One region of the Amycolatopsis thermophila genome, then DNA from elsewhere that is predicted to be linked to it. Evidence: riboswitches for the same ligand, from Rfam matches in the RefSeq annotation. Region 1 holds a riboswitch; the other holds the start of a gene.
What was found. Region 1 has a riboswitch for thiamine pyrophosphate ahead of thiO (glycine oxidase ThiO). Riboswitches for the same ligand answer to the same signal wherever they lie in the genome.

Region 1 (10,396 bases):
GCTGTGCTACGTCACGCCGAAGGAGCACCTGGGCCTGCCCAACCGGGACGACGTGAAGGCCGGCGTGATCGCCTACAAGATCGCCGCGCACGCCGCCGACCTGGCCAAGGGCCACCAGTACGCCCAGGACTGGGACGACGAGCTGTCCAAGGCGCGCTTCGAGTTCCGGTGGACCGACCAGTTCAACCTGTCGCTCGACCCGGACACCGCACGGTCGTTCCACGACGAGACCCTGCCCGCCGAGCCGGCCAAGACCGCGCACTTCTGCTCGATGTGCGGGCCGAAGTTCTGCTCCATGCGCATCACCCAGGACGTGCGCAAGTACGCCGAGGAGCACGGCCTGTCCACTGTGGACGCGATCGAGGCGGGTATGCAGGAGAAGTCGGCGGAGTTCGCCAAGAGCGGCAACCAGGTCTACCTGCCGGTGGTCCAGCCGTAATGAGCGCGACCCCGAAGACCGCCCTGACCATCGCCGGAAGCGATTCCGGCGGTGGTGCGGGCATCCAGGCCGACCTGCGCACGTTCTTCGCCTGCGGCGTGCACGGGATGACCGCGATCACCGCGGTGACGGTGCAGAACTCGCTGGGCGTGCAGGGGTTCACCGAGATCCCACCGGAGGTCGTGTCCGCCCAGATCAAGGCGGTCGCCGGCGACATGGGCGTCAACGCGGCCAAAACCGGCATGCTCGCCACCGCCGAGATCATCGCCGCGGTCGCGAAGACCCTCGACGAGGTCCACATCGGACGGAACGCGTCCGTGCCGTTCGTCGTGGACCCGGTGGCGGCCTCGATGACCGGCGACGCGCTGCTGCGCGACGAGGCGCTGGAGGCCATCCGCACCGAGCTGTTCCCGCGCGCGACGCTGGTGACGCCGAACCTCGACGAGGTCCGGCTGCTCACCGGCGTCGAGGTGACCGACCGGGACAGCCAGCGCGACGCCGCGCGAGCGCTGCTCGACCTGGGTCCGATGTGGGTGCTCGTCAAGGGCGGGCACCTCTACGACGACCCGGAGTGCGTGGACCTGCTTTCCGACGGCGTCCAGCACATCGAACTGACCGGGCGGCGCGTGGACACCAAGCACACGCACGGCGGCGGCGACACGCTCGCGTCGTCGATCACCGCGTTCCTCGCCAAGGGCCTGGGCGTGCCGGACGCGGTCGACGAGGGCAAGCGGTTCATCGAACGCTGCGTGGCGGAGGCGTACCCGCTGGGCGAGGGCGTCGGCCCGGTGTCCCCGTTCTGGCGGCTGGCGTGATCGGCCCGTTTGCGACACTGGAGGCATGAGCCAGAACGCGAGTCCGCCCGCCGCCCTGACCATCGCCGGATCCGACTCCGGTGGTGCGGCGGGGCTGCAGGCGGACCTGCGCACGTTCCTGACCTGCGGGGTGCACGGCCTGGTCGCGGTGACGGCCGTGACGGTGCAGAACACGCTGGGCGTGCACGACCGGTCCGACATCCCGGCGCGGATCGTGGCCGGGCAGATCGAGGCCGTCGCCGCGGACATGGGCATGCAGGCGGCGAAGACCGGCATGCTGGCCTCAGCGGAGATCATCGAAGCGGTCGCGGCCGCGTGCGACCGGGCGGAGATCGGGCGCGACGCGAAGGTGCCGTTCGTGGTCGACCCGGTGGCGGCGTCGATGCACGGGCACCCGCTGTTCGACTCGGCCGGGCTGGCCGCGCTGCGGGACCTGCTGCTGCCGCGGGCCGCGGTGATCACACCGAACCTCGACGAGGTGCGCCTGCTGACCGGGCTCGAGGTGACCGACCGCGCGGGCATGCACGACGCGGCCGTGGCCCTGAAGGAGCTGGGGCCGAAGTACGTGCTGGTCAAGAGCGGGCACCTGACCAGTGACCCGGAGTGCGTCGACCTGCTCTACGACGGCCGGGACTTCATCGAGCTGCCCGGGCCGCGGTTCTCCACCCCGCACACACACGGCGCCGGGGACGCGATGGCGTCGGCGCTGACCGCGGGCCTGGCGCGGGGCATGTCGATGCCCGAGGCCGCGCGGTTCGGGAAGTGGTTCGTCAGCAACGCGGTCGCGAACTCCTACCCGATGGGCGCGAAGGTCGGCCCGGTGTCCGCCTTCTGGCGCCTTGCGCCGGAGGACCGCTAGAAGTCCGCTCCTGGTCAGTTCTCCTCGCCGGCCAGCAGCGCTTCCAGCGCCGGCAGCGACTGGCCGAGCGCGGCCTGGTGCTCCGGCGACAGCCGGTCGATCCGCTTCTGCAGCTCGTGCACCCGCGTGGACCGCAGGTCGAGCAGCATGCGCTCGCCCTCCGGGGTGGCCGTGGCCAGCCAGGCACGGCGGTCGACCGGGTCCGGCTCGCGGCTCGCCCAGCCCGCGTCGACCAGCGAGGCGACGATGCGCGACATCGTCGCGGCCGCCACGCCTTCCTTCGCCGCCAGGTCGCCCAGCCGCATCGGCCCGGTGGCGACCAGCGTCGACAGCGCCGAGATGGAGCCGTGGCCCGGACCGGGTGTGCCCGCCTGCCGCAACGACCGGGACAGCCGGCCGACAGCCAGGAACAGCCGCCCAGCGACGTCCTCGGTTGACTCAACCACTCTCGAGCTCCTTCACCTCGCCGACCGCTCGGGGTGCGCTAAACCATACGTGCTCCACGGGGCGAACCGAGGTGAAGGCGGGGAATTCAGCGCGGCGGACTGGACGCCTGCGCCCAGAAGCGCTGCGGAATGCGCCCCGCCGCGCGTGCCAGCCGCCCCGCGACCACCGCCGAGCGCATCGCGTACGCCATCCGTTCCGGGTCCTGGGCGCGGGTCACCGCGGTGGACAGCAGCACCGCGTCGCAGCCCAGCTCCATCGCCAGCGCGGCGTCCGACGCCGTGCCGATGCCCGCGTCGAGGATGATCGGCACGCCCGCGCGGGCCACGATCAGCTCGATGTTGTGCGGGTTGCGGATGCCCAGCCCGGTGCCGATCGGCGCGCCCAGCGGCATCACCGCCGCGCACCCGGCCTCCTCCAGCCGCAGGGCCAGCACCGGGTCGTCGTTGGTGTAGGCGAACACCGTGAACCCGTCCGCGACGAGCTGCTCGGCCGCGTCCAGGGTCTCCACCGGATCGGGCAGCAGGGTGCGCTCGTCGGCGTGCACCTCGAGCTTGATCAGGTCGGTCTCCAGCGCCTCACGGGCCAGGCGCGCGGTCAGCACCGCTTCGGCGGCGCTGCGGCAGCCCGCGGTGTTCGGCAGGAGCCGGATGCCCAGGCGGCGCAGCAGATCCAGGACACCCGAACCGCCCTCGGCGTCGGCGCGGCGCAGCGCCACCGTGGTCAGTTCGGTGCCGGACGCCACCAGCGCCCGTTCCAGCACGGACAGGTTCCCCGCACCACCGGTCCCGATGATCAGCCGGGAGCCGAACTTGTGCTCGCCGATCACCAGCTGGTCGCCGTCGAACATGACCTCACCCACCTTGCACCGCCGTCAGGATCTCCAGCCGGGCGCCGGGCGGCACGGGCTTGGCGGCCCACTCGCCGCGGCGCACGACCTGTCCGTCGAGGGCGACCGCCACCCCGCGCTCCGGCGCGTCGATCGCCCGCAACACCTCGGCGACCGTGGCGCCGTCGTCGAACGCGCGCCACTCTCCGTTGACCTGCACTTCCATCAGACCCCTCCTGTTCCCAGCCGTGCCGGGTCCGCCGCGAGCGCCTCCTCGGGCGGCTTCTCCCCGGCCAGCAACGCCAGCACCGCGTCGGCGGTGACCGGCGCCATCAGCAGCCCGTTGCGGTGGTGACCGGTCGCGGCCAGGACACCGTCGCCCAGGTCACCGATGAACGGCAGCGTGTCGACGCTCGCCGCGCGCAGACCCGCCGCGACCTCGGCCAGCTCGTACTCCCCGACACTCGGGAAGATGCGCTCGGCGCTCTCCAGGAGTTCGCGGACGCCCTTCGCGGTGACCGTCTCGTCGAAACCGGCCTCGTACTGGGTGGCGCCCAGGACGAGTTCGCCGTCCGCGCGCGGCACGAGGTACACCGGTCGCCCCTCGACGACCGCGCGCACCGTGCGCGTGGGAGGTGGCAGGCTCGTGCGGCGGGCGCGCAGGCGCAGGATCTCGCCCTTGAGCGGGCGGACACCTCGCGCGAGCACGGGGTGGAGTTTCGCGCTGGCGGCACCGGCGGTGATCACCACGACGTCGCAGGGCACCTCGCAGTGCGCGGTCCGGACGCGGCCGGGTTGGACGGCGATGGCCTGGTCACCGGTGAACTCGGCGCCGTGCCGCAGGGCGGCGGCCTCCAGTGCGCGCAGGAGCTTCCGGTTGTCGACGGCGAGGTCGCCGGGTACGAGCAGGCCGCCGCGGACCGGGCCGAGCCCGGGTTCGAGCGAACGGAGCCGCCGTCCGGTGACCTGCTCGACCTCGCGGCCGACGGACCGCAGGTACCCGGCGACGACCTCCAGCTGGTCGGCGTCGCCACGGTCGAGCGCGACGACGACGGTGCCGGCGTCCGACAGGCCGGGGTCGCCGGCGTCCAGGGCAAGCGCTTGCGCGAACTCCGGCCAGCGCCGCAGGGACGCCTCGCCCAGGGCGAGGGCGTCTTCCTCGCCGGGCCAGGCTTCGGTGACCGGGGCCAGCATGCCGCCGGCCACCCAGGACGCGCCGCGGCCGGGCGCGGGGTCGACGACGGTGACGCGGTGCCCGGCCGCCGCGGCACGCCAGGCCACTGACAGGCCGATGACGCCGCCGCCGACGACGGCTACGTGGTGGTGGGTCATGAGTGCTTTCACGCTCCCTGCGCCGGCATGATCCGGATCAGGTTCCACGGTCGGAGCGCTGGCAGCTCCCTCTCAGCCCGTGGCTCGGGCTCCCGTGCGGACATCACCACCCTAACGCGCGAGATAGGGTTCGGGCCATGCCAGGGCTGAGTGGTGACGAGATCAGGAAGCGCCTCGACGGGGCGCGGCTGTACCTGTGCACCGGGGACCGGCCGGATCTGGCCGAGTTCGCGGATGCCGCGCTGGGCGGCGGGGTGGACATCATCCAGCTGCGGGACAAGCGCGGCGGGGCGCCGTTGGAGGCCCGGCAGGAGCTCGCGGCGCTGGAGGTCCTGGCCGAGGCGTGCGCGCGGCACGGCGCGCTGCTGGCGGTGAACGACCGGGCGGACATCGCGTCGGTGGTGGACGCGGATGTGCTGCACCTGGGGCAGGACGACCTGCCGGTGCCGCTGGCGCGGCGGATCATCGGCGACGAGCCGGTGATCGGCCGCTCGACGCACGACGTCCCCCAGGCCCGGGCGGCGGCCGTGGAGGACGGCGTGGACTACTTCTGCACCGGCCCCTGCTGGCCGACGCCCACCAAGCCGGGACGCCCGGCGCCCGGCCTGGACCTGGTGCGGGCGACAGCGGGGTCCGGCGCCGAGCGGCCCTGGTTCGCGATCGGCGGCATCGACGCGGAGCGGCTGCCGGAGGTCCTGGCGGCCGGCGCGTCGCGCGTGGTGGTGGTGCGGGCGATCACCGAGGCCGAAGACCCCGGGGCGGCCGCCCGGGCGCTGCGGGCGCAGCTGCCCTGACCAGCACCCACGCCCCACGCGCGGAGTGGGTGGCCGAGCGCCCGGCGGCGCGAGCTGGCCGACCCCCGACCCGCGCCCGCCGACCCGCGCCCACCGGAGGCCGCTGCTGACCCAGCGCCCGCCGCAGGGCGCCCGCCGGGCCCGCCCCCGCCGCGGGGCGGCTGGCGGCCGCGCCCCTGCGGGGCGGTTGCCGGACGCGCCCCCCCGCCGAGCGGCTGCCGGAAGCCTTGGCCGCTACGAGCGATCCCCGCGCGGCGGCGTGTGACCCAGCTGCCTCACCGGACTGGACCGCGACGCCGGCCCTCCACCCGCCGGCAGGCCACCAGCGAAGCCCGACCCGCAACAACCGCCGCAGGCCCGGCGGCCGGCGCGTCGCGCGGGGTCGTGGTGCGAGCGATCACCGCGGCCAAAGCCGCCGGGACGGCAGCCTGGGCGCTGCGGGCGCAGCTGCCCTGACCGGCGCCCACGCCCCGCGCGGCGGCGCGTGACCCAGCTGCCTCACCGGACTGGACCGCGACGCCGGCCCTCTACCCGCCGGCAGGCCACCAGCGAAGCCCGACCCGCAACAACCGCCGCAGGCCCCGGCCGGCGCGTCGCGCGTGGTGGTGGTGCGGGCGATCAGCGAGGCCGAAGACCCCGGGGCGGCCGCCCGGGCGCTGCGGGCGCAGCTGCCCTGACCAGCACCCACGCCCCACGTGCGGAGTGGCCGCCCGAGGTGCCCGGCGGCGCGAGCTGGCCGACCCCCGACCCGCGCCCGCCGGCGCCCGCGGCAGGGCGGCGCCGCCCGCGACCGCCGCGGGCCGGCCGCCGGAAGCAGTGGCCGCTACGAGCGATCCCGGGCAGCGGCGCGTGACCCAGCTGTCTCACCGGGCTGGACCGCGACGCCAGCCCTCCACCGCCGGCAGGCCACCAGCGAAGCCCGACCCGCGCTCGACGCGCGGCAGCCGCCGGAAGTGCTCGCCCGATCCCAAGACAACGGGCCCTCCGCGATCTTGCGAAGGGCCCGTTCCACGGTCGTGCTCTCAGGGGCTGCTCGGCGCCGTCGTGGCGGTTTCGGACGCGCCGGACGGTTCCTCCTGCACGCTGGTGCTCGGGGTCGTCGTGACGGCCGACTGGGTCTGCTCCTGCGAGCGGGACGTCGCCGGCTTCGAACTGCTGCTCGCCGGCGCCTTCTGGTCGTGCGGCGAGGAGCTCTCGGTGACCGTCGTGACCTGGGGCTTCGTCGTGTGCTCGCCGCCGGAGCCGCCGACCACCCGCCCCAGCGTCGTGCCGTTCCCGCCGGACACGGTGCTGCCGGTGGCCGCCTCGAAGCCGGTGATCGCCAGCATCCCGACCACGAACGCGGCGATACTGGTGGCCGCCGCGAGCGTCCACCGCGTCTTCCACCAGGGCTTCTTCCCGTCCGCGGGCGGCGCCTCGGCGGCGGTCTCGGCCACCGGCGCCTTCGGGATGAAGACCGTCTTCTCGCCACCCCCGGAACCGCCCTGCCCCGCCGTCGGGATGCGCCGTGTCGGCCCCGACAGCGACGGCGCGACCGGATGCACGATCCGCGTGCGCTGCACGTCCGTCAGCTGCGCCGCCTGCCTGCGCTGCACCGCCCCGTTCTGCTGGTGCCGGATGAGCGGGTGCGTCGAACGCGGCGCGGCCGGCGGCGGGATGACCCGCGTCTGCTGGCGGATCTCCGACACGGCCAGCAGCTCGGCGGTCTTGCGCGCCGCCGCGCGGGTGCGCCGCAGCGACCGGAGGTAGACCTCGCCGCCCACGGTCGTCACGATGCTCGCGATCCCGGCGCCGATGACCGTCCCCGCCACGCCCAGGGTGGAGCCCAGGAAGGCAGCCGTCACCGCGGCCAGTGCCGACGCCACCACCTGCGCCGGAGACAGCCCAGCCTTCTTCTCGCTGCTCTCTTCCTTCTCCTCGGTCATGATCGCGGTGTGTTCGCTCTCCCTCTCGTGTAACCCCATCGTGTCCAACGTGTTTGTCGATTGAGATGCTCCCAGCGTTGCCGGAAGGTGACGCATGCCACTCTCGACGTCTACAGTGGACACTCTGGGGTTAACAATCCCTTGACACCGCAAGGGATCTTGGGAGATTACGGACGCGACAGCGTGGTCACGAACTTGTACCGGTCACCCCGGTAGATCGACCGCACGAATTCGACCGGTTTCCCGTCCGCGGCGAACGAATGCCGGGACAGCAGGAGCATGGGCGTGCCGACGTCGGCGCCCAGCAGATCCGCCTCCTGGGGACCGGCGAGCGCGGTTTCGATCGTCTCCTCGGCACTGTCCATCTCCACGCCGTAGTGCTCCCGCAACACCGCGTACAGGGAACCGCCCTCGGACACGTGCTTGCGCAGCCCGCGAAACCGGCCCAGCGGCAGGTGCGTGGTCTCCAGAGCCATCGGCTCACCGTCGGCGAGCCGGAGGCGGCGCATCCGCAACACCTTCGCCCCGTTGCGGATGCCGAGCAGTTTCGCCAGCTCGGGCTCGGCCGTCAGCTCCTCGACCTCGAGCAACCGCGACGACGGTTCGCGCCCCTTCGCCCGCATGTCCTCGGTGTAGGACGACAGCTGCAGCCGTTGCGCCAGCTTCGGCTCGGCCGCGAAGGTGCCCTTGCCCTGCACCCGGTGCAGCCGGCCCTCGGCGGTCAGATCGGCGAGCGCCTGCCGCACGGTGGTGCGGGAGACCGCGAACTCGGTGGCCAGCGCGCGTTCGGTGGGGATCGGGGACCCCGGCGGCATCGTCTCGAGCAGATCGAGCAGGTGCTGCTTCAACGCCCAGTACTTCGGCTCGCGCTGACCGCGCGTGGCTGACTCCAACATGACCGACTCCTCCTCGAACCGCGCCTGCGGCGCAGGATGAAACTACCCTTTCCCGATGGGACCGCGCCCGGGGTAGCATTGGTCTAGACCTTCGAAGGGATCAACGATGAGCAACCCCGGACAGCACATGGCCGCGGAAATCGCCGAACAGCCCGCCGTCCTCGGCGGACTGGTGGCCCGCCGCGGGGAGATCGCCGAGGTCGCGGGGGCCATCGCCCGGCGCCCGCCGAGGTTCGCCCTGCTGGCCGCCCGGGGCTCGAGCGACCACGCGGCGTTGTACGCGAAGTACCTCATCGAAGTCCTGCTCGGACTGCCCGCCGGGCTCGTCTCACCCTCCACGGTGACCCTGTACGGCGCACGCCCGGACCTGCGCGACGTGCTCCTGGTGTCGGTCAGCCAGAGCGGCGGCTCACCGGACCTGCTCGAGTTCACGCAGACCGCGCGCAAGCAGGGCGCGCTGACCGTCGCGGTGACGAACACGCCGTCCTCCCCGCTGGGCGGCGCCGCCGAGCTGGCCGTCGACATCGGCGCCGGCACCGAGACGGCGGTGGCCGCGACCAAGACGTACTCGGCCACCCTGCTCGCGTTGTACCTGCTCGTCGACGCCGTGCGAGGCGGCGACGCCTCAGCCGCCGCGGAGATCGAGCCGCTGGCCCGGCAGGCTCTCGACGTGGACGTGCAGCGCGCCGTCGACCGCTACCGCTTCGTCGACCGGATCATCACCACCGGCCGCGGCTACTCCTACGCGACCGCGCTGGAATCGGCGCTCAAGCTCGCCGAGACCAGCTACCTCGCCGCCCGCGCGTACAGCGGGGCCGACCTGCTGCACGGCCCGGTGGCCGCGGTCGACGAAGAGACCGCGGTGCTGGCGATCACCGGCGCCGGCCGCGGCGGGGCCGCGCTGCGGGACGTGCTGACGGCCGTCGCCGAACGCGGCGCCGACGTGCTCGCGCTGGGCTCCTCCGCGGACGAGGTGCCCGCCGCGGTGCGGATCCCGGTACCGTCCGTGACCGAGGAACTCGCTCCCGTGCTGGAGGTGTTGCCGGTGCAGCGGATCGCCCTCGGGCTCGCGCTCGCCCGCGGCTTCGACCCGGACCGCCCGCGCGGCCTGAACAAGGTGACCAGGACGCGATGACGGCGTTCGTCCTCGGCGTCGACGCGGGCGGCACCTCCACCCGCGCACTCGCCGTCGGCGCGGACGGCAGCGTGCTGGGCAGCGGCCGGGCCGGTGGCGCGAACCCGAACTCGCACCCGCCCGCGGAAGCGGTCGCGAACCTCGCCGCGGCGATCCGCGCGGCGGCGGAGTTCCCCGGGCGCGCAAGCGCTTGCGTGATCGGGATGGCGGGCACCGCGAAGCTGACCGACCCCGAGGTCGCCGCCCTGTTCGACCGCACCTTGCGGGACGTCGGCCTAGACCGCGTGCTGATCCTGACCGACGCCGAGGTCGCGTTCGCCTCCGCGACCGACGCCCCGGACGGGACGGTCCTGATCGCCGGCACCGGGTCCATCGCGGGCCGGATCCGCAAGCGCCGCATGGTCGCCACCGAGGGCGGTTACGGCTGGCTGCTCGGCGACGAAGGGTCGGGGTTCTGGCTGGGCCGGGAGGCCGTGCGCGCCACGCTGGCCGCGCTCGGCCACGACGGCGAACTGGGCCCGCTGGCCACGGCGGTGCTCGCCGAGGCGGACGTCGACGCCACCGACCGGCGGTGGGCGTGGCGGCGGCTCATCGCGGTCACCAACGCCGAGCCACCGATCCGCCTCGCCCGGTTCGCACCCCTGGTCGCGGTGGACGACCCGGCCGCCGCGGACATCGTCGAGCGCGGCGCCGACCTGCTGGTCCGCACCGCCCTGGCGACCCGCGAACCGGGTGAGGACACCCCGGTCGTGCTGGTCGGCAGCGTCCTCGGGCCCGGCACCGAGGTCGGCGAGCGGGTGCGCGCGAAGCTGTCCGGGCTCGAGGTGCGGACCAGTTCCGACGGCGTGTACGGCGCGGCCTGGCTCGCCGCCGTCGAGGCGTTCGGCGAGGCAGCGGCCCGTCGCGCGGGCTGACCGACCAAAGAACC
Region 2 (10,396 bases), 410 kb from region 1:
CCGTGCGGATCACCAGCGGGATCACCACCAACGCCTGCGCCAGCGGCACCAGCAGCGGCGACCGGCGGAGGTCACCGGGCAGCGCGTCGAGGGTGACGAGGTACCCGAAGCCGACGGTCACCGCGGACACGCCCAGCGGCAGCATCAGGGCCGCGTCCATCGATTCGCCGACCCCGCGCGCGAGCCGGCCCGGCGACCGGCGCAAGGCCACCAGCAGCACCGACGCCGACACCCCGATGATCATCGCGAGCACCGTCGCGTCGGTCGCGGTGCGCAGCGAGTTCATCGCCGCCTCCCAGCCGGACACCTGCAGCGTGCCGTCGTTGCCGGTGCTCGACAGCGCTCGGTACCCGGCGAGACTCCAGCCGTCCGCGGTGGACAGCGACCGCACCAGCAGCGCGGCGATCGGCGTCAGCAGCAGCCCGAGCACCGCCACGGCGGCGCCGACCACGGCCCACTCCCCGCCGGCCGGCCTGCGGGCGGTCTCCCGCCGCGACCGCAGGCGCAGTGCGCTCTCCCGGCGGCGGCGCGCCGCGGCGCCGAGCACGAGCGCGGCCAGCACGGCGGCGATCTGCACCAGCGACAACGCCGCCGCACCGGTGAGGTCGAGCAGGTTCTCGGTGCGCAGGTAGATCTCGGTCTCCAGCGTCCGGTAGCGCGCACCGCCGAGGATCAGGACGACGCCGAAACTGGTGGCGCAGAACAGGAACACCACCGCCGCCGCCGACGTGATCGCCGGCATCAGCGCGGGCAGCGTCACCGACCGGAACGCGCGCCAGCGGGACGCGCCGAGAGCGCGGGCGGCGTCCTCGGCGCGCGAGTCGAGCACGGCCCACAGCCCGGCGACCGTGCGGCCCACGACGGCGACGTTGAAGAACGCGTTGGCCAGCACGATCGAGAGCCAGCCGCCGTCGGTCCACAGCGCCCGGAACGCCAGGCCCACCACCACGGTCGGCAACACGAACGGGACGAGCACCAGCGTGCGCACGACCGGGATGCCGGGCAGCCGGACCCGCGCCAGCAGGTACGCCACCGGCAGGCCGGCGACGACGGCGATCGCGGTCGAGCCCGCCGCCTGCGCGACCGTGAACCAGGCCAGCCGCCAGGTCTCGCCCTCGGCCAGCGCGCCGAGCACGCCGCCGTCGACGAAGCCCAGCCGCAGGATCGCCCCGACCGGCCAGGCGAAGAAGACCACCAGGAACCCGAGCGGCAGCACGGCCAGTGCCGCCAGCCCGAGCCCGGTGCGGCTCACTGGCCGAGCAAGGAGCGCCATTGCTCGATCCACCGCTCACGCCCGGCCTGCACGGCGTCGGCGGGGAGGCTCGCCGGGTTGGGCGGCAACGGGGCGGCGGTCGTCCAGGTGTGCGGCAACGCCACTCCCTCGCGCGCCGGGTACACGTACATGTTGTCCGCCACCGTGGCCTGGAACTGCTGCGACAGCAGGAAGTCGATCACCTTCTGCGCCTTGTCGGCGTTGGGCGAGCCGGCCAGCACGCCGGCGTACTCGACCTGGCGGTAGCAGGTGTCCAGCAGCGCCTTCGTGCGCGGCTTGCCGTCGTCACCGATCTCGGCGGCGGGCGAGGAGGCGTAGGAGACGACGATCGGCCGCGGGCCCTTGCCCGAGGAGCCGGAGAAGTCCTGGCTGTAGGCCTCCTCCCAGCCGGCCGCGGTCCGCACGCCGTTGTCCTTGAGCCGGGTCCAGTAGTTCTGCCAGTTCTGCTCGCCGTAGCGGGCGATGGTACCGAGCAGGAACGCCAGGCCCGGGGAGCTGGTGGCCGGGTTCTCCACGACCGCCAGGTCCTTGTACTCGGGCTTGACCAGGTCGTCGTAGGTCTCGGGCTCGGGGACGCCGTGCGCGGCGAACCAGGTGGTGTCGATGTTGACGCACACATCGCCGACATCGACCGCGGACAGGCGGTGCTCGGAGTCCACGGCGTAGCGCTGCGGGCCGCGGTCGGCCTCGGGGCTGGTGTAGGGCGCGAAGACGCCCTCGCTGAGCGCGCGGGAGGCGAACGTCGAGTCGACCCCGTAGGCCGCGTCGCCGATCGGGTTGGCCTTCGTCAGGACGAGCGCGTTGGTGAGCGCGCCCGCGTCGCCCTTCTTGACGACGTTGATCGTGATGCCGGTCTGCTGTTTGAAGGCGTCGAGCACCTGCTGCGGGGCGGCGAACGAGTCGTGGGTGACCAGCGTGACGGTCGACGGGCCGTCGTGGGTGTCGTTTCCGGCCAGGCTGCAGCCCGCGGTCAGGGCGGCGACCAGGCCGACCAGGACGCCGGTGCGGATACTCATGACCACTCCTCGCTCGGTCCGGCGAGAAAGGTCGAGGCCCTCCCTGCGCCGGCATGATCCGGATCAGGTGCGAACGGTCGCGGGCTCTACCCCGCCTCTCAGTCCGGACGACCGGACTCCCGTGGCAACCGTGCAGCGTACCCGGCCTCGTACCACCATGGAGCACATGGCGGAACTACTGAGCGACAGCGAGATCTCCGAGGCCCTCAACAAGCTGCCGTACTGGCAGCGCGCGGGTGACGCGCTGGAGCGCACGGCCGAGCTCGCCGACTTCCCGCAGGCGATCGCCGTGGTCAACCGGGTCGCCGAGATCGCCGAGAGCGTCGCCCACCACCCCGACATGGACATCCGGTGGCGCACGGTGACGTTCCGGTGCAGCACGCATTCGGCGGGCGGGATCACCGCGAAGGACGTGTCGCTGGCCGAGCAGATCGACAGCACGATCGACTCGCTGTGATCTAGGTCGAACCGGCAACATCGCGGCCGGTCTCGTGCGTTGCCCTGGGTGGAGGGAACGCACCATGAGAAAGGTTGTCGCGCGACTGGCGGGCGTGGGCGCCGCCGTCGCCGTGTTGCTGGGAGTACTCGCCGGGACGGCGCAGGCCGTGGACGCGCCGTCGCCTGCCGACCGGGGCAACCACAGCAGCGTGGCCGTCGACCCGCCGGGCGAGACGCGAGCGGTCGTCGTCGGCACGTTGTCGTTCGTGTTGATGATCGCCGCGGCGGGCGGGGTGTTCTGGTACACCGCCCGGCATCGCGGGCATTCGGAGTGAATTCGGTCACAGGGGCACCCGGGTCGTAACACTGCGGGCGTCGCGGACGCTGTCACGCGCGAAAGGTCCTGCTCATCACCGAGGTCGCCATGAACAGCTCGCCCGCCCTCACACCCGTCCAGCGCGCCTGGGTCACCGGTGTGGCCACCACCGTCACCCTGCTCGCCGTTCTCGTGCTCGCCATGCTGGGCTGACCAGCTGGTCCAAGGCCCGCCGGATGTTCCGGCGGGCCTTTTTCCTGCTTTGTCGATCTGTGTCCATGACCACTCGCTGGTGACTTCTTCGTGTCCTGTTCGTAATCTGACGGGCGGCCATCCCCCGAACGGCCGAAAAGTCCCCTCCCCGAAAATGGTGATCTTCCGCAATGGTGGGTCGACATAGATCCAAAGCGAAATCGCTGAGAATGCCGCTGGCGATCGGCCTGGCCGCGGCTTTCGTGCTCGGTTTCGCGGTGTGGCTGACCGGTAACTTCAGCCGGCAGGATACGGCCGGCATGGCCGCGCAGATGGCCCCGCTGCCCGCGTCCTCGGCCCCCGCGAGCACGTCGAGCAGCACGGCCACCCCGCCACCGCCGCCCCCGCCGGCGACGACGTCACCGGAGCCGACGACGACGACGACCAAATCGACCCCGGAGTCCACGTCGACGACTCCGTCGCCGCCGCCGAAGACCACGACGAAGGCGGCCAACGCCTGTTCGACGGTCCTGGCCGGCACGAAGCCCCACGTGGCCGCCGTGGGCAACTACCTGAAGGCGAAGTTCGGTGTCGACGAGGTCGGCGGCCGGGCGGGCCGCTCCGGCACGAGCGACCACCCGAGCGGTCTGGCGCTCGACTTCATGGTCGACACCGCGACGGGCAACCAGCTGGCCGACTACGTGCTGGCGCACAAGTCGGAGTTCAACGTGACGTACGTGATCTGGCGGCAGCGCTACAACGACGGCAGCGGCTGGTCGACGATGGAAGACCGCGGCAGCGCCACCGCCAACCACTACGACCACGTGCACGTGTCCTTCGAGGCGAGCGGCCCCATCACGGTCACGTGCTGATCGTCATTTCGTGGTCCCGCGTGAAACGCCCAGGTCCCCCCGGCCTGGGCGTTTTTCGTGGTCCGTGGGATTCCTCTTGTCACGCCCGGCTCGACGGTCGCCGGATGTGGCGCCCTGGTTCCACAGTCGCCGGATGTGACGACCTGGTTCGACACTCGCCGGGTGCGACGCCGCGGTTCGACAGTCACCGGACGTGACGCCGCGGTTCGACACTCGCCGGACGTGACGCCCCGGCTCGACACTCGCCGGCCATCCGCAGCCTGCGCACCGTCGCGGCACCCGATGCCCGGCAGCCGCCAGCAGCGCACCGCTCACGCTGCACCGGCTCAGCCGTGACCCGGCCTCCCCCAGCCTGGCCAGTTCGCGTCGCGCGCCACCGCGACCGCGCCCCGTGGTCGCGCCACGGGCGAAGACGGGGTCAGACGTTGAAGCGGAACTCCACCACGTCGCCGTCGGCCATGATGTAGTCCTTGCCTTCCATCCGGACCTTGCCGGCGGAGCGCGCGGCGGCCATCGAGCCGGCTTCCATCAGGTCGTCGTAGGAGACGACCTCGGCCTTGATGAAGCCGCGCTCGAAGTCGGTGTGGATGACGCCCGCGGCCTGGGGCGCGGTGGCTCCCTGCGGGATCGTCCACGCGCGCGACTCCTTCGGGCCCGCGGTCAGGTAGGTCTGCAGGCCCAGGGTGTGGAACCCGGCGCGGGCCAGCGCGTGCAGGCCCGGCTCGGTCTGGCCGACCGACTCCAGCAGCTCCCGCACGGACTCCTCGTCGTCCAGCTCGAGCAGCTCGGCCTCGACCTTCGCGTCCAGGAAGACCGCGTCGGCGGGGGCGACCAGCTTCGTCAGCTCCTCGCGCTTCGCCTCGTCGGTCAGCACGCCCTCGTCGGCGTTGAAGACGTACAGGAACGGCTTGAGCGTCAGCAGGCTCAGCTCCCGCAGCAGCGCGGTGTCGATCTCCTTCTGCGCGGAGAACAGAGTCCGGCCGCTGTCGAGGATCTCCTTCGCCTTCTGCGCCGCCTCGAGCGCCGGCCGGTTCTCCTTCTTCGTCCGGGCTTCCTTCTCCAGCCGCGGCAGCGCCTTTTCCAGGGTCTGCAGGTCGGCGAGGATCAGCTCGGTGTTGATCGTCTCGATGTCCGACGACGGGTCGACGCGACCGTCGACGTGCACCACGTCCGGGTCGTCGAACACGCGGATGACCTGGCAGATCGCGTTGGCCTCACGGATGTTGGCGAGGAACTTGTTGCCCAGCCCGGCACCTTCGGAGGCGCCCTTCACGATCCCCGCGATGTCCACAAAGGACACGGTCGCCGGGACGACCCGGGCGGAGCCGAACATCTCGGCGAGCTTGTCCAGCCGCGCGTCGGGCAGCGGCACGACACCGACGTTGGGCTCGATCGTCGCGAACGGGTAGTTCGCCGCGAGCACGTCGTTGCGGGTCAGCGCGTTGAACAGGGTCGACTTGCCGACGTTGGGCAGGCCGACGATACCGAGGGTCAGACTCACGCCCGCAGTCTACGGGGCGGGCCCGCCACCCGGCCCGGCCGCCCGTTCACGGCCATGTCGGATTTCCGCCAGTCGGGCGGCTGACCTGCTGGCAGTATCGAACGCATGACAGCCACCGCCGCACCAGCCGAGCAGGCGCTCTGGCGTGACACCGAGCGCTGCTACCGCGCGGTCACGTCACGCGACGCCCGCTTCGACGGCCAGTTCATCACGGCCGTGCGCACGACCGGCATCTACTGCCGGCCGTCCTGCCCGGCGCTGACGCCCCGCCAGGAGAACGTGCGGTTCTACCCGACCGCGGCGGCCGCGCAGGCCGCCGGCTTCCGGGCGTGCCGGCGCTGCCTGCCCGACGCGGTGCCCGGCTCGCCCCTGTGGAACGTGCGCGCCGACCTGGCCGCCCGCGCGATGCGGCTCATCGCCGACGGCGTCGTCGAGCGCGAGGGCGTGCCCGGCCTGGCCCGCCGGCTCGGCTACTCCGAACGGCAACTCGGCCGGGTCCTGACCGCCGAACTCGGCGCAGGACCGCTGGCCCTGGCCCGCGCGCACCGCGCGCACTCGGCGCGGCTCCTGATCGAGCTGTCCGAGCTGCCGCTCGCCGACGTCGCGTTCGCCGCCGGGTTCGCCAGCGTCCGGCAGTTCAACGACACGATCCGCGAGGTCTTCGCCCGCACCCCGTCCCAGCTGCGCACGGCCGCCGCCACGGCGCGCCGCCGGGCGGGCACCGCCGAGCCCGACGCGGCCACGGCAGCCGGGACGCGCCTGTCCCTGCGCCTGCCGTTCCGCCCGCCGCTCGACGCCGCCGGGATCCTCGGCTTCTTCGCCGCCCGTGCGGTGCCCGGCGTCGAGTCCGCCGACGACCACCGCTACACCCGCACCCTGCGGCTCCCCCACGGCGCCGCGTCGGTGACGTTGACCCCGCAGGACGGGCACGTGCGCTGCGACCTGCAGCTCGCCGACGTCCGGGACCTCGGCGCCGCGGTCACCCGGGCCCGCCGCCTGCTGGACCTCGACGCCGACCCCGAGGCCGTGGCGCGCGTGCTCGGCGCCGACCCAGCGCTGGCCCCCGCGGTCGCCGCGACCCCGGGCATCCGCGTCCCCGGCGCCGCCGACGGCCCGGAGCTCGTGCTGCGCGCGATGCTCGGGCAGCAGGTCTCGGTCGCCGCCGCCCGCACCGCCGCGGCCCGGCTCACCGCCACGCTCGGCGACCCGGTGCCCTGGCAGAACGACATCCTGCTGTTCCCGACCGCCGAAGCGGTCGCCGAACGCGGCCACGAGGTGCTCCGCGGACCCAAGCGCCGCATCGACGCCATCCTCGGCGCCGCCGCCGCGCTCGCGTCCGGCGACGTCGACGTGCACGTGGGCCGCGATGCCGGCGAACTGCGAGCCGAACTGCTCGGGCTGACCGGCGTGGGCTCCTGGACGGCCGACTACGTGCTGATGCGCGTCCTCGGCGCCCCCGACGTGCTCCTCACGGGCGACCTGGTGCTCCGCAAGGGCGCCGCAGCCCTCGGCATCGCCGACGACATCCCGGCCCTCACCGAACGCGCACAGGCCTGGCGACCCTGGCGGTCCTACGCCGGCATGTACCTGTGGCGCTCCAGCCAAGCCTGAACCCCGTAAGGAGAACCGACATGAGCATCGCCCACTGGTCCACGACCGCCACCCCCGTCGGCCCGTTCACCGCCATCGTCGCGAGCGACGGCGCCGTCCTGGCCTCGGGCTGGACAGCCGACCTCGACACACTCACTCCCCAGATCTCCCCCTCCCTGCGCCCGTCCGACCTGAAGGAGAAGCGGGACCTCGGTGCGGTCAGCACCGCGGTCCGCCGCTACCACGAGGGCGAGCTCGACGCGATCGACGACGTTCCGGTGCGCCAGCGCTCGGGCGAGTTCCTGCAGCACGCGTGGGACGTGCTGCGCACGGTGCCCGCCGGCAAACCGGTCACCTACACCGAGTACGCCGCGCTCGCCGGCCGTCCCGCCGCCATCCGTGCCGCGGCCTCGGCCTGCGCCCGCAACGCCGCGGCGCTGTTCGTGCCCTGTCACCGGGTGCTCCGCATCGGCGGCGCACTGGGTGGCTTCCGGTGGGGCGTCGACGTCAAGCGGTGGCTGCTCGACCACGAAACCCCTTACCGCGATTGAGAAGTCACGCCATCTGCAGCTCCAAACTCGATCCGGTGCGGGACTTGCGCACTCGCAACCGGGTCGGGATCCGCTGCCGCAGTTCCTCCACATGGGACACCAGGCCGACCACCCGGCCGCCGGCCCGCAGCTCGTCGAGGATGTTCATCACCACGTCGAGGGTCTCGGAGTCGAGCGTGCCGAACCCCTCGTCGACGAACAGCGTGTCCAGCAGCGAGCCGCCGGTCTCCGCCGCGACCACGTCGGCCAGCCCGAGGGCCAGCGACAGTGACGCGAGGAAGGACTCCCCACCGGACAGGGTTTTCGCCGGCCGGATCGTGCCGGAGAAGTCGTCCAGCACGTCCAGGCCCAGGCCGCCCCTCGTCCCGCGCGATCCGGCCTCGTCGGAGTGCACGAACGAGTAACGCCCCTGGCTCATCGTCTGCAACCGCGCCGTCGCGGCGATGGCCACTTCTTCCAGCCGGGCCGCCAGGACGTACGACCGCAGCGACATCTTCCGCGCGTTCTGCCCGCGCCCGTTGACCACGTCGGTCAGCGCGTCCAGCTCGGCGAACTCCTCCTCGAGCGGGCGCAACCGCTCGGTGGCCGCCGCCAGGCGCTCGGCCAGCGTGCCGAGATCGCGTGCCCGTGCGGTGGCCGACCGCAGCATGGCGACCGCGGACTCCGCCCGTTCCCGTGCGCCGTCGGCGTCGGCCTTCGCCGACTCGACATCGACCTCGTCGTCCGGAGCCACGCCGAACAACTCGGGCTCGTTCAGGGTGGCCCGTGCCGCTGCCTCGGCCTCTCCCGCTTCGGTCAGCCGTGCCTCCAGGGCCCGGACCGTCGATTCGTCGCGGGCGGCGGCCCGCATCTGGTCCACCGTCTCGAAACCGGCCCGGCTCAGCGCTTCCGCGACCTCCGCCCGCTGACGCTCGAGCTGTTGGGCGGCGCTCGCGGTGGCCGACCGCGCGTCCGCCAGCGCGTCCAGCGCCTGCACCAGTCCCGTCAGGTGCGCCCGCCGGGCACCGACGTCCGGGTGCTCGCCCCTGGCCTCGTCCAGGCGCCGGCGACGCTGGTCGACCCGCTCGGCCAACGCCTTGGCCTGCGTCTCGGCGGCCGTGGCGGCCTGCAGCGCCGCGGACAGCTTCTTCTCCAGCTCCCGCTGCTCGGTCTCGGCCTCCTGCGCCTGCTTCGCGAGCGGAGCGCGTTGCCGCGCCAGCCCCTCGAGGCCCGCGATCTCCTTGTGCAGCGCCGAAAGTTCGTCATCCAACTGCGCACCGGTTCGCCCGCGGAGCCGCTCGCGCAGAGCGGCCAGCGTGGTCTCGGCGTCGTGCTTGGCCTTCTCCGCCTGCTTGCGGCGCTGCTCCGCCCGGGATTCGGCCTCCTCGGCCGCCTGCTCCTGTTCGGGGGCGACCGCCTCGGGCGCCACCATCGCGGGCGCCGGGTGGTCACACGATCCACACACCGGGCACGGCGACCCGAGCGTCAAGCGCGCTGCCAGCTCGGCGGCCATCCCGTCCAGCCGCCACCTGCGCAGCTGCTGGAAGTGCTCGCGCGCCTCCTGGTGCTCGTCAATCGCCCGGCGAGCCCGGGCGTCCGCGTCCGCCGCGGCACGCTCGGCCGCGGGCAACCGCGCCGCGTCGCGAGCCGCGGCGGCCAGTTCGGTCTCCCGCTTGCGGATCTCGCCGAGCTTCGCCTCGGCGTCGATCGCCGCGTCCAGCCCCTCCCGCAGCTCACGGGCGCGCTCCGGGATGCCCGCCAGCTTCTCGCCGAGCACCTCGGCGCGGGCGCGCGCCTCCCTCGCGGTTTCCGTGAACCGCACGACAGCCTGCTCGTCCAGGACCTGCTGCTCGGCCTCGGCGACGAGCCCGGCCAGCGCGCCGGCCTCCTCCCGCAGCCGGCCGGACAGCCGGCGCAGCTCCGGGGTGTCCACCTCGGCGTCGGCGAAACCCGTTGCCGCAAGCGCTTGCGCCCTGCGCTGCTCCACACGTCGGGCCTCGTCGAGCTGGGTGGCGCAGCGATCCGCCTGGGCGGCGACGCCCACGACGGTGGCCGCCCGCCGGGCGGCCCGCAGTTCCTCAGCCCAGCGGTCCCGCTCCTCCTGCTGTTCCGCCAGTACCGCCAGTCGCTGGTGCGCTTCCCGAACCCGGCGTACGCGGTCGGCCGCCGCCTGCCGCTCGCCCAGGAGGGCATCAGCGGCTTCGCGTTCCGCACGTGCTCGCCGCTCAGCCTCCCGCGCCTGCTCCACGGCCAGCCGGATGCGCTGGCTGGTGCGCGTAACCCAGCCGGCGACGTCCTCCTCCGGCACGTCCTCCCCGGCCACCTGGGCGAACCGCGCCGTCAGCACCTGCAGGTCCTGCCGCCGCTCCTCGAGCTTGCGGCGCTGTTCCACCCGCCGCTCCCGGAACCAGGCCTCGACATCGGCGAACCGCTTGGTGCCGAACAGCCGCTCCAGGAGCTTCTCGCGCTCGTCGGTGTCCGCGCGCAGGAACCTGGCGAATTCGCCCTGCGGCAGCAGCACCACCTGGAAGAACTGCTCCGCGCTCATCCCGAGCAGCCGCTGCACGGTGCGGCCGACCTCGTCGATCCTGGTCAGCCCCTCGGCCGGCTGCCCCGCGGGCGGCTCACCGACCCACCGCAGAACCGCCTTCGCCTGCTGGGTCGTGGT

Region 2: another riboswitch for thiamine pyrophosphate. It lies ahead of FB470_RS16295 (thiamine ABC transporter substrate-binding protein); the one in region 1 lies ahead of thiO (glycine oxidase ThiO).

What each region holds. Positions count from the first base shown of each region.
Region 1 is NZ_JAUSUT010000001.1:2,869,483-2,879,878, reverse strand. It holds gene thiC (phosphomethylpyrimidine synthase ThiC) at 1-439, shown strand, start outside; gene thiD (bifunctional hydroxymethylpyrimidine kinase/phosphomethylpyrimidine kinase) at 439-1,254, shown strand; gene thiD (bifunctional hydroxymethylpyrimidine kinase/phosphomethylpyrimidine kinase) at 1,280-2,113, shown strand; gene FB470_RS14320 (MarR family winged helix-turn-helix transcriptional regulator) at 2,128-2,559, opposite strand; gene thiG (thiazole synthase) at 2,646-3,407, opposite strand; gene thiS (sulfur carrier protein ThiS) at 3,412-3,612, opposite strand; gene thiO (glycine oxidase ThiO) at 3,612-4,718, opposite strand; TPP riboswitch at 4,716-4,824, opposite strand; gene thiE (thiamine phosphate synthase) at 4,856-5,512, shown strand; partial or broken gene FB470_RS14295 (thiamine phosphate synthase) at 6,082-6,189, shown strand; gene FB470_RS14290 (hypothetical protein) at 6,535-7,437, opposite strand; gene FB470_RS14285 (GntR family transcriptional regulator) at 7,605-8,333, opposite strand; gene FB470_RS14280 (SIS domain-containing protein) at 8,461-9,468, shown strand; gene FB470_RS14275 (N-acetylglucosamine kinase) at 9,465-10,382, shown strand.
Region 2 is NZ_JAUSUT010000001.1:3,275,765-3,286,160, reverse strand. It holds gene FB470_RS16300 (ABC transporter permease) at 1-1,273, opposite strand, end outside; gene FB470_RS16295 (thiamine ABC transporter substrate-binding protein) at 1,249-2,289, opposite strand; TPP riboswitch at 2,312-2,422, opposite strand; gene FB470_RS16290 (4a-hydroxytetrahydrobiopterin dehydratase) at 2,456-2,746, shown strand; gene FB470_RS16285 (hypothetical protein) at 2,811-3,062, shown strand; gene FB470_RS16280 (hypothetical protein) at 3,466-4,107, shown strand; gene ychF (redox-regulated ATPase YchF) at 4,526-5,608, opposite strand; gene FB470_RS16270 (DNA-3-methyladenine glycosylase 2 family protein) at 5,714-7,219, shown strand; gene FB470_RS16265 (methylated-DNA--[protein]-cysteine S-methyltransferase) at 7,240-7,749, shown strand; gene FB470_RS16260 (AAA family ATPase) at 7,754-10,396, opposite strand, start outside.